4 regions of the Synechococcus sp. C9 genome follow, and region 1 is predicted to be linked to each of the others. Evidence: riboswitches for the same ligand, from Rfam matches in the RefSeq annotation. Region 1 holds a riboswitch; each other region holds the start of a gene.
What was found. Region 1 has a riboswitch for cobalamin ahead of MLD66_RS09855 (sirohydrochlorin chelatase). Riboswitches for the same ligand answer to the same signal wherever they lie in the genome.
Positions count from the first base shown of each region.

Region 2: it holds a riboswitch for cobalamin, as region 1 does, so the genes downstream of both, metE (5-methyltetrahydropteroyltriglutamate--homocysteine S-methyltransferase) here and MLD66_RS09855 (sirohydrochlorin chelatase) in region 1, are expected to answer to the same signal.
Region 3: it holds a riboswitch for cobalamin, as region 1 does, so the genes downstream of both, MLD66_RS00645 (DUF1636 domain-containing protein) here and MLD66_RS09855 (sirohydrochlorin chelatase) in region 1, are expected to answer to the same signal.
Region 4: it holds a riboswitch for cobalamin, as region 1 does, so the genes downstream of both, MLD66_RS09345 (energy-coupling factor ABC transporter permease) here and MLD66_RS09855 (sirohydrochlorin chelatase) in region 1, are expected to answer to the same signal.

Region 1 covers NZ_JALAAD010000001.1:2,008,687-2,012,596, forward strand. The annotation lists gene MLD66_RS09845 (hypothetical protein) at 1-328, opposite strand, end outside; gene MLD66_RS09850 (ABC transporter permease) at 473-1,447, opposite strand; adenosylcobalamin (AdoCbl) riboswitch at 1,575-1,717, shown strand; gene MLD66_RS09855 (sirohydrochlorin chelatase) at 1,721-2,695, shown strand; gene MLD66_RS09860 (geranylgeranyl reductase family protein) at 2,692-3,828, shown strand.
Region 2 covers NZ_JALAAD010000001.1:2,497,921-2,501,830, forward strand. The annotation lists gene MLD66_RS12245 (response regulator) at 1-1,176, opposite strand, end outside; cobalamin riboswitch at 1,819-1,964, shown strand; gene metE (5-methyltetrahydropteroyltriglutamate--homocysteine S-methyltransferase) at 2,238-3,910, shown strand, end outside.
Region 3 covers NZ_JALAAD010000001.1:126,896-130,805, reverse strand. The annotation lists gene cobW (cobalamin biosynthesis protein CobW) at 95-1,081, opposite strand; gene MLD66_RS00645 (DUF1636 domain-containing protein) at 1,232-1,618, opposite strand; cobalamin riboswitch at 1,910-2,058, opposite strand; gene MLD66_RS00640 (glycosyltransferase) at 2,080-2,895, shown strand; gene leuC (3-isopropylmalate dehydratase large subunit) at 2,901-3,910, shown strand, end outside.
Region 4 covers NZ_JALAAD010000001.1:1,905,101-1,909,010, reverse strand. The annotation lists gene MLD66_RS09360 (ABC transporter ATP-binding protein) at 243-1,073, opposite strand; gene cbiQ (cobalt ECF transporter T component CbiQ) at 1,070-1,858, opposite strand; gene MLD66_RS09350 (energy-coupling factor ABC transporter substrate-binding protein) at 1,892-2,203, opposite strand; gene MLD66_RS09345 (energy-coupling factor ABC transporter permease) at 2,209-2,967, opposite strand; cobalamin riboswitch at 2,990-3,134, opposite strand; gene MLD66_RS09340 (hypothetical protein) at 3,445-3,910, shown strand, end outside.

The sequences.
Region 1 (3,910 bases):
GAGCCGAGCGCACTGTGGCAAAAGGTTCCCGTTTCACCTGCTCCAAAGTCCCGTAGGCTTTTGACTCTACGGTTTCCAGCCAAACCGCCACCCGTTCCGGGGTACCCCCACTGGTTTCCAATTCCAAAACCCCATGCACCCGCAACTGTTCCCACCACACCAGCGGGTCATTCATATCCAAACCCCGATGGCTCATCCGGCGGTAGGCATCCCCCATCCTGGTTTTCACCAAGTCTTGCACCTGGGGTAAGCAATCCAGTTCAAATTTTGTCCCTAAAACCTGTAGTTGGCGGGCAGTCCGACGGAACCATAACACGTGTGCAGACATGGTAACCTCCACTTTTTGGACAGCAGAATTAGCCCCGTTGGGGTTCATTCTGGTTCCAGGTAGAGGCGTTTTTCCGCCCAGCCCTAATGTAACCCAGGTGCGGTTGCCCCGTCAATTAATTGCTGGGTGCAATCAGTCCTGCCGTCAGGGTTCCGAGTGTAAACGAATACGGGGGTCTGCCCACTGCAATAAAATATCCGCCAACAAATTGCCCAGAATTAACATCACCGAACCGAGCATCAAACTCGCCATCACCAGATACAAATCCTGCGCCGTCACCGCCTGTAAAATTAAGCGACCAAGACCCGGCCAATTGAAAAAATATTCGGAAATAAAAGCACCGCTCAAGAGGGTGGCAAATTCAAATCCCAGCAGGGTAATTAAGGGGTTAATCGCATTGCGGAGGGCGTGGACATAAATCACCCGGGATTCCGGTAAACCCTTGGCACGGGCGGTACGGATATAATCTTGCCCCAGCACATCCAGTAAATTACCCCGCATCAACCGTTGCAAACCCGCAAAGCTAATAATCGTCAACGTCAAAGCCGGTAACATCAGATGCCAAAGGATGTCCAAAACCTTACCCAGGGGCGTTAAATCCACAAAATCAATGCGGGTCATGTCCCCCACCGGAAACCAACCGGTACGTTGGGCGATAAATAATAAAATTAACCCGGCGATAAAACTGGGAAACCCCTGGGCTAAATAGCTAACCCCTTGCAAAAGGTAATCCGGGCGGCGGTTTTGATAAACAGCGGCGACAATGCCCAAGGGAATCGCCAAACCCCAGGTGAGAATCAACGAAGCCACGGCTAATAATAACGTCGCTGGCACCCGTTCCCAGAGGAGTAGGGCGACGGGACGACGATAGACAAAACTTTCCCCAAAATTGCCCCGAATGGCTTGGGATAGCCACAGAAAATACTGCTCAACGGGAGATTTATCCAGCCCAAATTGTTGCCGTAGGGCTTCTATCGTTTCGGCGGAAATGGTGGGGTTTTGTTGCAGGCTATTCAAATAGTCGCCGGGTGCCAATTGAATGATGGCAAAGGACAAAGCTGATGCTAAAAATAAGGTTAAAACTGCTTGCAGAATGCGCTTGATCCAGTAACGTGCCATCGGTACCCTGGTTGCGTGGATTGCTTTTTAGAATACCTATAAGTTTACTGGAAGTTTACCAGGTAACACCACCGCTACCAAATCGGCAGGAAAAGTAACGTCTTCAGCCGGTCGGGGACATCTGCCCCTATGATATTAAAACTGACCTTTCGGGAAAATCCGGTGCGAATCCGGTGCTGTGCCGCAGCAGTGATGGGAGTTCCCTCAGCCTGAATGCCGTTGGTCGGTTTGTCCCTACATTGACCTGCGTTGCACGGGTCTAAGGAGTTGAACATGGTTGCATTTGTTTCGCATCGGGAGCCTCGGCTGGCGCCCTTGCCCCAACCCCGTCCCCTGCTGTTGATTGGTCACGGTACCCGGGATGCCCAAGGTCGGGCGGATTTTTTGAATTTTGCCCAGCAGTACGGTGCCCTCGACCCCAGTCGCCCGGTGATCCCCTGTTTTTTGGAGTTGACCGAACCCCTGATTGAGGAGGGGATTGCTCGCTGTGTGCAGGCGGGCTGGTGGGAACTGTCGGCGGTGCCCCTGTTACTCCTGGCGGCACGGCATCTGAAGTTGGACATTACCCGGGAGTTGGATCGGGCACGGGGGCAATATCCGGGGTTGACCATTCACTACGGGCGGCATTTGGGGCTGGCACCGGAAATTCTCCGCCTCTGGCAGGAACGGTTAGCCCGGGTGGATCATCCCACCATTCCCCGCAGTGAAACCGTCGTACTGCTGGTGGGGCGGGGGGCGAGTGACCCGGATGCCAATAGCGATGCGCTGAAATTGTCCCGTCTGTTGTGGGAGGGCAGTGGCTATCTGACGGTGGAAACCTGTTTTGTGGGCATTACCCATCCCCGGCTGGAGGAGGGGTGGCGGCGGGTGTGGCTCTATCAACCCAAACGGGTGATCGTCCTGCCCCATTTCCTGTTTACCGGGGTGTTGGTGCAAAAAATTCAGGCGATGGCACGGCAGATGCAGGCGGCACACCCGGAGGTGGAGGTGACGTGTCTGCCGGAATTAGGAATTACTCCGGAGCTATTTGCCCTGGTGCGCCAGCGGGAATGGGAAACCTTCGGTGCAACGATGCCCATGAACTGCGATATGTGTAAATTCCGCCAGCAGGTTCTATATGGGAATTCCCACAGCCATTCACACGACCATTCCCATCACCACCACGACCATTCCCACCATGCTCACAGTCACGGCTACGATGACCCCTACCGGGACTTGAGCCAATACCACCAGCGGATTTGGCAGTGAAGTACGATGTGATTATCGTAGGGGCGGGTCCAGGGGGGGGCAGTGCCGCCTACCATTTGGCGAAGCGGGGTCGGTCGGTGCTGTTGCTGGAGCAGGCTAGCTTACCCCGTTACAAGCCCTGTGGGGGTGGGGTGTCGCCCCAGGTGCAAGAATGGTTTGATTTTGACTTTGCTCCGGCGATTTCCTGTGTGAGTCAAGAGATTCATTACACCTGGAAGCTGGGGGAGCCGGTGGCGGTGGCGTTGACGGGTTTGGAGCCGATTTGGCTGGTGCGCCGGGATGTGTTTGACCATTTCTTGGTACAACAGGCGCAAAACCAGGGGGCGACCCTGCGGGATAGTACGGCGGTCACGGGGATTACCTGGCAGGGGGAGGCTTGGCAGGTGCAGACGGCGGGGGAATCCTACCAGGGACGGTATTTGGTGGCGGCGGACGGGGCAAAGGGGAAACTGCCCGGTTGGTTGGGGTTTCGGGAGCGTAAACGCCGGTTGGCGGGGGCATTGGAAGCGGAGGCTCCCTTGCGGGATATTCCCCCAGCCCATATTTATTTTGAATTTGGTTTGGTGAAAAATGGCTACCTCTGGAATTTCCCCAAGCGGGATGGGTTTTCCTTGGGGGTGGGGACATTTTGCGGCGGCGGCGAGACCCAGGATTTTCGCCAAATTCTCACAAACTATGCGGGACATTTTGGCGTGGATTTAGCCAGCACCAAGCAGTACGGTCACCCCCTGTGCCTCTGGGATGCGCCCCAAGCCCTGCACACCCAAAACGCCCTGTTGGTGGGGGAAGCGGCCTGTGTGGTGGACCCATTTACCGCCGAGGGGATTCGGCCTTCCCTCTGGACGGGTTGGCAGGCGGCCTTAGCCTTAGACCGGGCTTTGGCGGGGGAACTGGATGCCCTAGCTAACTATACAAAAACAGTACAAGAGACCTGGGGCAACGATATGATTTGGGCGAAGCGGTTGGCGCAGGTATTTTATCGTCTGCCGGGGTTGGCGTACCGGGTGGGGGTCAAACGTCCGGCGGCTACCCGTAAATTTGCCGAATTATTCACGGGTAAAACCCATTATCAAGCGGTTGCCCAGTTGGCTCTGCGGCGGTTGGGGCAGGTGAATCCCCTGGCGAAAATTTGACGACGCTCAATCCTGGTGCAAAACTTTTTTACAGTTTCAATGTTAGGGAAATGACCACAGCAATCCTACATTAATTAACGCC
Region 2 (3,910 bases), 490 kb from region 1:
CGCCCGCAACTGTTCCGGGGTGGCTGGTTTTTCCATCACCTCATTCGCCCCCGCCAACCGTGCCCGTGCCCGGTCTAAGATGCCGCCATTAGCCGTCAACAGCACAATCGGCGTATCCTTCAGCACCGGGGATTTCCGCAGGAGCGAACAGACCTCCAAGCCATTCACCTGGGGGAACAACCAGTCCAGGAAAATCACAGCCGGACGGGTTTTGATCAACGTCCCCAACCCCCGCAACGGGTCTTCCAGGGTGACCAAATTAAACTGATCCCCCAGCGCCGCCGCCACATTTTGCAAACACGCCGGGCTATCATCCACACAGGCGACCACCGGTTTGGGTGCGGATTCCGTCACCTCAGGCAAAACCGGCGCTACATCCTCTAGTTCCTGGAGCCGGAAGTAGCCCTCCCGCACCAAAGCCAACAGGGACTGACCCACCAGGGGTAGCTGTGCCCCCGTCGCCACCGCCAAATCCCAGAAGGTGTGTTGCCCATCACACAACCGGGACAGGGTGAGATAGGTTTGGGCGTTCACCCGCTGTTCCAAACGGCGTTTTTCATGAAATTGGGGTGCCATATCCGGGGAAGTCGCCCGCAAACCCACCTCCTGCCACTGTTGCCAAACCTGTTCCACCCGCCGCCATTCCTCAGTTACCACCAAGAGGAGCAATTCCCCCGGCAGTCGGGCTTCCCCATCCCAGTAGCCCCGCACCTGACCGACCCCCATCTGCGCCAGGGTCACCGCCTGTGCCAAAGCAAACAAAACCTCCGTCACCGCCCCCCGGATCACCTGCTGGGCTTGCTCCTGGGTAATCTGCCGAGCCTCCACCGCCTGGGTCAATACGTCATACTCCCAAGCCGTCTCCGGCGCCCCCTGCACCCCCTGCAATGCTGGGGCAAACTGACCGGTCAACCGCCGCCACCGCCGATACCGATGCTGACCCCCGGTCGCAAATAGTAAACGTCCCCCCAGGAAAAACAACGACCACCGCTGACGGCTATCCCCCAACTGCAACTCCCCCGATAGGCGGTGCGTCTGCATCTTTGTCCACACGTCCGATAGGTGGGTCACTCTAAATGTTTGTCCTGACATTTCTGGCTTCTCCGAAGGTTGTTTCCGTAGGTTTACTGGCTCTACTGGTTGTATGGTAACAACTTTTTCAACATTTGGCGACATTTCTTAACAATTTACTCCTTAAAATGGGAATAGAGTCAGATTATCACGTCTTACAAAGGGTTACAACCCCGATTTGTACGACATTATACCTAGCTACAATCTTTATTTTGTATGTATAAGTTATTTATTTTATAGCCACAAAATTTACAAAAGCCATGCTCATCCCATGTCCCCAACGCCCCACCATCTCCCGATTTCAGTAAACATACCTAAGTATTTACCCGCACACGGAGAAAATTTATCCAATGCCGACCTGGGAAACCTTAAGTTTTTCCGTAGTATCCCGGAACCTCCCAAAATCTAGTGGTAAGTAGTCTGTTACAAATCCTTAACCTTACGACCGCACCGGCACCAATGGGCATTCCCCAGGAATCTTTCTTGATTAAGGAACAAAAATTTTCCAGAACCAAGGACGGGGACGGTGCCCTGCGACGAGCAGTGAGGAGTGAGAAGTGAGAAGTGAGATTCCCCAGAACCAAGGACGGGGACGGTGCCCCTGCGACCGCTAACTTTGAATTTATGAATTGATAGAGATACCCACAATTATAACAACAATAAAAGCATAATATAAATACAATATACAGCTTTTCCTGAAATGTTTACTTTTGTTAAGTTAATCTCCAACCACTCCTGGGCACGTGTTAGCTTCAAAGGCAGTTCGGTTCTAACGGGGAGCAGTCGTTAGAGGTAACGGGGAAAGTCCGGTGGAAATCCGGCGCTGTCCCGCAGCTGTGAGGGGAAATTTCACTCCCTAAGTCAGAATGCCCGCCGAGCGGTAAACCCAGAACATACAACATCTGCGAGGTACGGATGAGGAACGATTTACGGTCTTGCCGTCGGTTTTGGTTAGAAATTTTGAGGTTGTAGCGTCCCCTTGGCGCATTTTGAGGGGTGTTTGCTGGTGTCATGCTGACCCTTAGTCTGATTCCCAGATTGAGGTAATTTGGTATTTAACGCCAGTTTTGCAATGTGCCCCCAATTCTTCTGGAGTTTGGATGGGTTCTGGATAGGAACCTGGTTAATTTTGGCTGGCAATTTACTGAAATTTAGGACAATACATCATGACATTGGCTACAGCAACTTTGGGCTATCCCCGCATTGGTAAAAATCGGGAACTCAAAAAGGCATTAGAGGCTTTCTGGGGTCAAAAATCCGATGAAGCCACCCTCCGGCAAACGGTGCAACAGATCAGGTTAGCGAATTGGCAGACCCAAAAAGATGCTGGAATTGACCACATTGGCATTGGGGATATGTCGCTCTATGATTGGGTGTTGGATTGGATTGGGCGTTTGGGATTGATTCCCCAGCGGTTTCAGCATTTAGCGGGACTTGACCAGTACTTTGCGATGGCACGGGGACGGGAGGGGATTCCTGCCCTGGAAATGACCAAGTGGTTTGATACCAATTACCACTACCTGGTGCCGGAAATTGCCGCAGATATGGAACCCAAGGCTGATTTTGCCGAATTTTTGGCGGTTGTGGATCACGCCCAAAGGGTTCTCGGTTCACGGGCGGTGCCGATGATTCTTAGCCCCGTCACGCTGTTGTGTCTGAGTCGCCGGGAGGGGGATTTCCTGGCGCATTTGCACCGTTTATTGCCGCTGTACCGGGAATTGTTGACCCAGCTTGCCGCCCGGGGCACGGCGGAAGTGCAGTTCCATGAACCGATTTTGGTGACGAGCCAAGGGGTAGGGTTGCGTACAGCGATTGAGACCACCTATACCGAACTGGCGGCTGTCGGGGTTCCCATCCAGGTGATGACCTATTTTGATGACCTGGGGGATACCTATCCTTGGGTGGTGGCATTGCCGGTGGCGGGGATTGGTTTGGATTTCACCAGGGGCAGAAATTTAGAATTACTACAAAAGTACGGTTTCCCCAGCGATAAAACCTTGGGCGTGGGTTTGGTGGATGGGCGCAATATCTGGAAAATTCGTCCCCAGCGGGTGATGCCGATCCGAGAAGCAATCCAAAAAGTGACGAAAAATCTCCGCCTGCAACCCTCAGCTTCTCTGCAATTTATCCCCTACTCAGCCCAGCGGGAAACCAATTTACCGGCACCGCTTCGTCAGGTTCTCAGTTTTGCGGAGCAGAAATTGGCGGAAGTTGTCCTGTTGGCGCATGGGGGGGAAGGCAACGCAGAGAAACTCGCCTGTTTAGAAGCACAATGGCAGGCATTTGCCCAGTTTAGTCCGGCTAATCCGACGGTGCGGGAACGTCTGCATCAGGTAACCCCCCAGACCCTAGAACGTGCCCTGCCCTACGAGCAACGCCGACCCCTGCAACCCCAACTGCCCCCCTTGCCCACCACGACCATTGGTTCCTTTCCCCAAACCTCGGAGGTGCGCCAACTGCGGGTCAAGCGGAAGCGGGGGGAAATCACCCAGGCGGAATACGAAGCGGCGATTGATGCGGAAATTGCCCGGTGCATTCGCTATCAAGAGGAGGCGGGGTTGGATGTGTTGGTGCATGGGGAATTTGAACGCACGGATATGGTGGAGTTTTTTGGGCAACAACTCGCCGGGTTTGCCTTTACCGAGCATGGCTGGGTGCAGAGCTATGGCAGTCGGTGCGTGCGTCCCCCGATTATTTACGCTGATGTAGCGCGCCCTCAACCCATGACGGTGCGGGAGTTTCGGGTTGCCCAATCCCTCACCCAGAAAATCGTCAAGGGGATGCTCACGGGACCGGTGACCATGATCAATTGGTCCTTTACGCGGGATGACCTCCCTCG
Region 3 (3,910 bases), 1.9 Mb from region 1:
ACCCCTGAGTTGTTCATAACTGCTGAGCACGGGGCTTATGGCTACACTAACGCCGATGGTCAAGCGTTCCTAAACCCTCTGGAATTGCCCCACCCTAAAATCCCAACCCCAACCCGTCGGGAATGTTTCGACCAATCAAAACGACTTGGGTGCGCCGAGATTCCTGTTCCTTCCAAGGGCGGTCGTAGTAAGTATGTATGCGGGTGCCTACCCCTTGGATGACGAGACGCAGGGGTTTGCCTGCCACATTCGCCCAACCCTTGGCTCGATAAATTTCATAGTGGTTGATCATTTCCTGCAACCGTTGGATGAGCAATTCCGGCTGGGCAATGGCTCCCCCGGTCAGCACCACCGCCTGCACTTCCTGGTCGTGGTCGTCCTCGTCGTGTTCCTGGTCATGGTGGCTAGGACGTTGGGCTAAATCATCTTCCACCGCCATCCCCTGGGCAAGCAATACTTCCACCGGCACTTGCCCGTAATGACAAGGTATGATTTTTACCCCCGGACGGACTTGGGTTTGTAACCAGGTGATTAATTGCGTTTGTTGCTCGGAGGTCAGGGTATCGGCTTTGTTGAGGAGTACCAAGTCAGCACAAGCCAATTGGTCTGACAATAATTCTGCCAAAGGGGTATCGTGTTCAGTCAGGGGTACACCGTCAGTATAATAGCGGGACAATTGCCCGGTGAGCAGATTCTCCCCATCCACCAGGGTAATCACCCCATCCACCGTTGTCCGGGTGCGAATATCCGGCCAGGTGAAGGCTTGCACCAGGGGTTTGGGCAGAGCCAGCCCGGAAGTCTCAATCAAAATCCCCGTCGGTGGGGTCGGTCGCTCCAGCAAATACCGCATGGTGGGTAAAAAATCCTCCTGCACCGTACAGCACAGGCATCCATTGGTCAGTTCCACCACCGGCGTATCGCAACAGTTTTCCAATAGGGAGCCATCAATTCCCACTTCCCCAAATTCATTCACTAAAACCGCTAAACCGGCACTCTGGGGTGATTGCAATACCTGGCGAACTAAAGTGGTTTTCCCTGCTCCCAAAAAGCCAGTGATTACTGTGACTGGAATTTTACTCATCGCTACCTCAAAAGTGGAACGAAATACAGGGCATCAGTATTACTGGAATCAACCGAACATCTTAGCCATGCGATGTAGAAATTCGGGAGAACTCAAATTAGGAGATGCCCCTAAAATTGGTGATGTCCAATGGATAAAATTACCCAGGAACTACTTAGACGGAACCAGGGGCGGAATGCGTCCCAACACCCGATTTTTTAATAATTCTGGTCGTTCCCCGTAGGGTACAAAGCCATCCGTTTTTTCCCGATGTAATTGGGCTAATTGCACCAGGGCGGTTACGGTTTCCGAACGCTGGTCTTGCGCCGGTAATTGCCCCAAAACATAGGAAAATTTACCAGGGGCAGTGATCGCTACCGCACAGGAATTGAGGCAGGCACTTAAACATTTAACGGCTTGGAGTTGGATGCCCGAATCCGCTAAAGCCACCTGCAAATCCTGAAGCAAAAATTCTCCCGCACTGGTGCCAATGCGTTTGCCATCTTCCCAGGTACTCCCACAGGTGGTGCAGACAAACAAAGTGGAATCAACGGTCATAAATCACACCCCAAATGATTGTGTCAATTGAATCCTGCAAAAATTAATCTTGAAAAACGGGAAAGAACCCGTCTATTCCAGCGACCCATAGCAATTTCACCCAATTTAGAGATGGATTTTCAAGGAAAGTAAGTCCGGGAATTAAGCCCCGACAGCTACTATTCCCAATTCCATGAAAATTGCTGTGAAAATCGGCTATTCCCACCGGTGAAAACGGTTCAACGGTGCCGATTTGAGTAAGGATCAACTAACCTGGGGCGGGGGAAACAATTGCATTCATCTGTACCTCGCAGAATTTAGGACAACACCGGCGGGCATCCTGACTCAGGAATTGACGCACAATTCCCTCACAGTTGCGGGACAGCGGTGGATTTGCACCACACTTTCCCCGTTACCTGGCTGGGCTGACCCCCCAACCAACCGGCTTCTATACTTTAATGCAGAATGAACCCCACTGCCAGATGAAATTTTCGATTGTTACCCCCTGTTACAATGCCGCCCCCTACTTAGCGGAAACCTTAGATTCGGTACTGAATCAAACGGCAGTACGTTCCGGGCGGGTGCAGTTGGAATATTGGGTCATGGATGGGGGTTCGACGGATCACACCCTGGAATTATTAAAAAGTTACGATTACCCCAATGTGCATATTCATTCTGCCAAAGACCAGGGGATGTATGATGCTTTGGCGCAGGGGTTTTCGCAAACCACAGGGGATGTGATTGCCTATCTAAATGCGGGGGATTTTTATTACCCCCAAGCCTTTGCGGTGGTGGCGGATATTATCCAAACCGGTCAGGTGGATTGGTTAACGGGTTATCGGGTAATTTACAACCAACATTCCCAGGTGATTCACATGGATTTGCCCTACCCCTACCGGCGGGAATTGTTTGCCTATGGTTTGTACAACCAAGCCTGGTGTCGGGTGCAACAGGAATCCACGTTTTGGACACAAAAAGTTCATCAAAAATTAGATTTACAACGCTTAAAATCCTGGCAATATGCGGGGGATTATTTTCTCTGGTTACAGTTCGCAAACCAGACGGAATTGCAGGTGGTCAGCAGTTATTTGGGGGGATTCAAACGTCATCCGGGGCAATTGTCCGAACGGCGGGATAGGTACAATCAGGAGGTGGCGCAGATGACCCAACCGGCTCCCCTGGGGGCAAAATTACAGCACACCTGGGACTGGTGCCAATGGCGGTGGCAAAAAAAATACCCCCGGGTCTGGCGGTTTGACCCTAAAATAGATCAATGGCGTTGGTACGAGTCAATTTAGTATTCATGAGTCGGGGAACATTGTTTGATAAGGTCTGGGAACGGCATCAGGTGGCAGTTTTGCCGGGGGGACAAACCCAATTGTTTATCGGTCTGCACCTGATCCATGAGGTGACCAGCCCCCAAGCCTTTGCCATGTTGCGGGAACGGGGGTTATCGGTACTGTTTCCTGAACGCACGGTGGCGACGGTGGATCACATTGTCCCGACGGAAAACCAGCAACGCCCGTTTCTGGATAGCTTGGCGGAAGAAATGATTCAAACCCTGGAACGAAATTGCAAAGATTTTGGCATTAAATTGTACAACATTGGCTCCGGGAATCAGGGGATTGTCCATGTGATTGCGCCGGAATTGGGGTTGACGCAACCGGGGATGACCATCGCCTGTGGGGATAGCCATACTTCGACGCATGGGGCGTTTGGGGCGATTGCCTTTGGGATTGGCACGTCCCAGGTGCGGGATGTGTTGGCGACCCAGACCTTGGCGATTTCCCGGTTAAAGGTGCGGAAGATTCAGGTGGACGGGGATTTAGCCCCTGGGGTTTACGCCAAAGATGTGATTTTGCATATCATTCGCAGTCTGGGGGTGCAGGCGGGGGTGGGGTATGCCTATGAGTACACGGGCAGTACAATTCATGGACTAAATATGGAAGAACGCATGACGGTCTGCAATATGTCCATCGAAGGGGGTGCCCGCTGTGGTTATGTGAACCCGGATCAGGTGACCTACGACTATCTGCGGGAACGTCCCCATGCGCCCCAGGATTGGGAACGGGCGGTGTCCCTGTGGCAGGGTTTGGCGAGTGACCCGGATGCCACCTACGACGATACGGTGACGTTTAACGCCGCAGAGATTGCCCCGACGGTGACCTGGGGGATTACGCCGGGACAGGGCATCGGGGTGGATGAACGGGTGCCCCATTTAACGGATTTGCCCCCGAAGGAGCGGGATTTAGCCGCCGAAGCCTATCAGTACATGGGGGTGACGCCGGGGGAACCGATTGCCGGGATGCCGGT
Region 4 (3,910 bases), 100 kb from region 1:
ATAAAATTTGAAACTTGTACTCACATTTCGATTTAAGGGATATTGCCATAGTGCCTATAGGAAACCTTGACTTATTTAAACCAATCATCAATCCCATCCTGGGAATGCCCCTATTCCCCACAACAAAGGATGGGGTTGCCCCCCTGGGACCGCCAATTTGCAATTTAGAGAGGTGCCCTATAAGTAGCCCACAAGTAAAAGTTTCCCCCAAAACATTGAGCAACCTCAATTCAACCTAAAATTTAGGACTGCCAGCACTGTTGCCAAGCGGTCAGGGTTTTCGGTGGCACCCGACCCCCCCGCCAAACCGCCGGGAGCGCCTCCCACGCCGCCAACAGGGTCGGCAATGCTAGAGGGTAAGCCGCCAAAAGTTCCCGATTAGCCCAAAACCGTTCCGCCGGCTCCGCCAGTACCACCCGCCCCGCCTCCAAAAGAATCACCCAATCCGCCCAGGCGTAGGCCAAATCCAAATCCTGGGTCGCCATCACCAGCGTTGTCCCTTGGGCGTGAATCCGTGCCAGGTGTTGCAGGAGGGTTTGGGTTTGCGGGTCATCCAGATAGGTGGTCGGTTCGTCCAACAGGAGCAATTCCGGCTCAAGCGCCATCACCCCCGCCAGCGCCACCCGGCGTTTTTGCCCCAAACTGAGATGATGCAAAGGGACGTGCGCCAAATCCTCTAAATCAAAATCCGTCAAGGTTCGGGTCAAACGATCCAAAACCGTAGAACGGTCGAACCCCAAATTGCACAGACCATAGGAAATATCCTCCGCCACCGTCGCCGCCACCAGTTGGTGTTCCGGGTTTTGCAACGTCAGCCCAATCCGCCGTCGCCATTCCCAAGCCAAATGCCCGCCCCGGGGTAAGGGACTGTCCCGCCAGATAATCACCCCCTGCTGTACCGGATATAAGCCCGCCGCCACCAGCAAAAGGGTGGACTTGCCACAGCCATTCCGCCCCAAAATCACCGTTTTTTGCCCCGCCGGAATCGCCACATCCACCTGCCGTAAACAGGGTTCAGAAGTGCCCGGATAGGTGTAGGTCACGGCGTGCAATGTCAGTAAAGCACCATTCACACCCCGACCCAACGTAAGTACAATTCCCCCGTCAGCAAGGCGACAACACCCACCAGCACCTCCCATTCATAACGGCGGCAACGGCGATAGGTGGCAAACGATTCCACCCGCAGAGACCCGGCAAACCCCCGGGCGGCCAGCCCCAGGCGAAACCCCTGATACCGCTGCAACGACCGCACCACCAACTGACTGGTCAACAACCCCAGACTGTACATCCTGCGTCGCCAGTGCCGGTCACCCCCCCGTGCCCGTTGCGCCAGTTGCATCTGCACCAGTTCCTCCAACGCCAGAAAAATAAAGCGGTACATCAGCAGTAAAATATCCAGCAAAATAGCGGGCAATCGCCAACCCCGCAAAACCTGGAGCAATTCCGCAAAGGGCACCGTCAGCAGGAGAAACAGCAGACACACCCCCGTTGCCAAACCCCGCAGACCAATGCCCAAGGCGAGGGTCATCCCCGCCCCACTCAGGGAAACCCACCAGGCACCGACGGCAACGCCAGGGGTAGGCACAGCCGATGTCATGGGCGCAACCTCCACCACCAGAGCGGGTAGACTCGCTAACCAAAACAGCACCATTCCCCCCACCAACGACCCATAAACCGCCAGGGGAATCCCCGCCGCCCCCAGAATCCAACGGCTCATCCACAGCCCAATCACCCCTTGGGTCACCGGCTGTCCCACCAATGCCAGGGTGAGCATCCCCAGGGCAAACCCCACCTTCTGCGTCGGCGGCAGGGGTCTCAGGGCATTGGTATAGGCATAAACATCCAGATGATGGTGCATCCCGGTTCATCCGCCTTAAGCCCAGGGCGAGCCTTAATGTTGCTCATCCCGAGCGGACGCACTGCGCCCCTGATACCGCCCCAGGACATAGCCGATCACCCCGGCCCCCAACCCCGCCTGCACCGCAAACAGCAGGGACTCCAGTTCCCCACTGGCCGGTTCCAAAACCGGGTTCACCCAGGGCTGGTAATCCGGTCGCATCGCCTCAATCGCCTCCGTAGCCGCACCATCTGCCCCCTCAAACGCCCCATTCCGGGTAATGACCAACGGCAGTACCGCCAGCCCTACCACCCCCGCCAGCAATAGCCAATTTAGCCCGGTCATGGATTTGGAAGAATTCTGCATCGCCCTCACGCTCCTTCTTTGAGTAACGCCAACGACTCCAACTCCGGTCGGCTATAGGTCTGGAGCCAATTCCACACCAGCACCGTCAGCAGACCCTCACTCACCGCCAAAGGCACCTGGGTGATGGCAAAAATCGTGGCAAATTTGGCAAAAGCGGCACCAACTCCCCCTGTTACCGCCGGGAATGCCAGTGCCAACTGCCAAGACGTGACCACATAGGTCATCAAATCCGCCAGCGCCGCCGCCAAAAAAACCGCCACCGTTTGCCGCCGGGTCATCCGCATCACCCCCTGATACACCCCATAGGCCACCAACGGCCCCACCACCGCCATCGAAACCCCATTCGCCCCCAAGGTGGTCAGCCCCCCGTGCGCCAACAGCAACGCCTGGAACAGCAACACCAGCCCCCCCAGCACCGACATCACCCCAGGGCCAAACAGGATCGCCCCCAGCCCCGTCCCCGTCGGATGGGAACAACTCCCCGTCACCGAAGGCAATTTCAACGCCGACAACACAAACGTAAACGCCCCAGCCAAAGCCAACAACAACTTGGCCTCGGGAAATTCACGGGTGATGCGCCTCAAGGCAAAAAATCCCCAGACCAAAAACGGCAAAAAAACCACCCACCAAAAAATCGCCCAGGCAGGGGGCAAATACCCCTCCATAATGTGCATCGCCTGTGCCGGTTGTGCCGCCCCAACCACCCAATACACACCCAACCCAGCCAACAGAGCCAGCCGGGAACGCCGCAATATCTGGAACATCAATCCGTACCTCGCAGATTGGTCTATGTTGTCAACCGGCGGCGGGCATCCTGACTTAGAGGCACCAAACCTCATCACAGTTGCGGGACAGTGACGGATTCACACCGTGCTTTCCCCTTCACATCCGTTGGCTGTTCCCCAACGAAACCGACGGCTAGATTTATAGCTTACAATACTATTCTTTCCCCAGATCAATTCTCATGTAAATAATAATTAAGGGCACCTCTATGTATTTGCATTACTAGAAGATTATTTCGCCGGAATACCCATACTCATGGCTACGCTACGCAGGCTATCCAAAACCAAGGACGGGGGTGACCCCGATTATCAACTGGATTAAGATTATTATAAACCTTGGAACCCCATGATTCAGACCATATTCAGTTAAGATTAAGATAAAATATCTAACGTTTATAGGGTGTTGGTTTGCTAGAGCTTATGAAGACTTCCCATTCTATTTTGACCGGCATAGTAACCATGACTATCGTGTTATTCCTGCAAGGCAGTCCTGGGCTGACCCGTCCGTTTCGCTCTGTCCAAGAACATTTCCTGGGAATTCCCGCCCCCCTCTTGCCCTTGGGTTCTACTGAAAACCGTCAGCGTTATTTGCATTATGCCACCGTGGATGTTCCGAATGGTTATATTCGCTATCAAGCCAGCGATAATCCCCAACAGTTTGAGTTTGCTATTTTCCGCAAAAATAATGGGCAATATTTAGCGGCGTATAGCGTGCCCTATGACCCGGTTTCTTTCCCAGAACAACCCGGTTTATCCCAGTTAATTTTGTTGGACTATCGTCAGGGACAATGGCGAAATGTGACCCGGGAATTGTTACCCGTACCTTTTGATCCCACCCTAACCTACCAATTACCCAGAGTGGGACGGGACATTATTGTGGTAAATCGCCGCAACCAAAAGCTCTACCGTTTGCGTTGGCAAAATG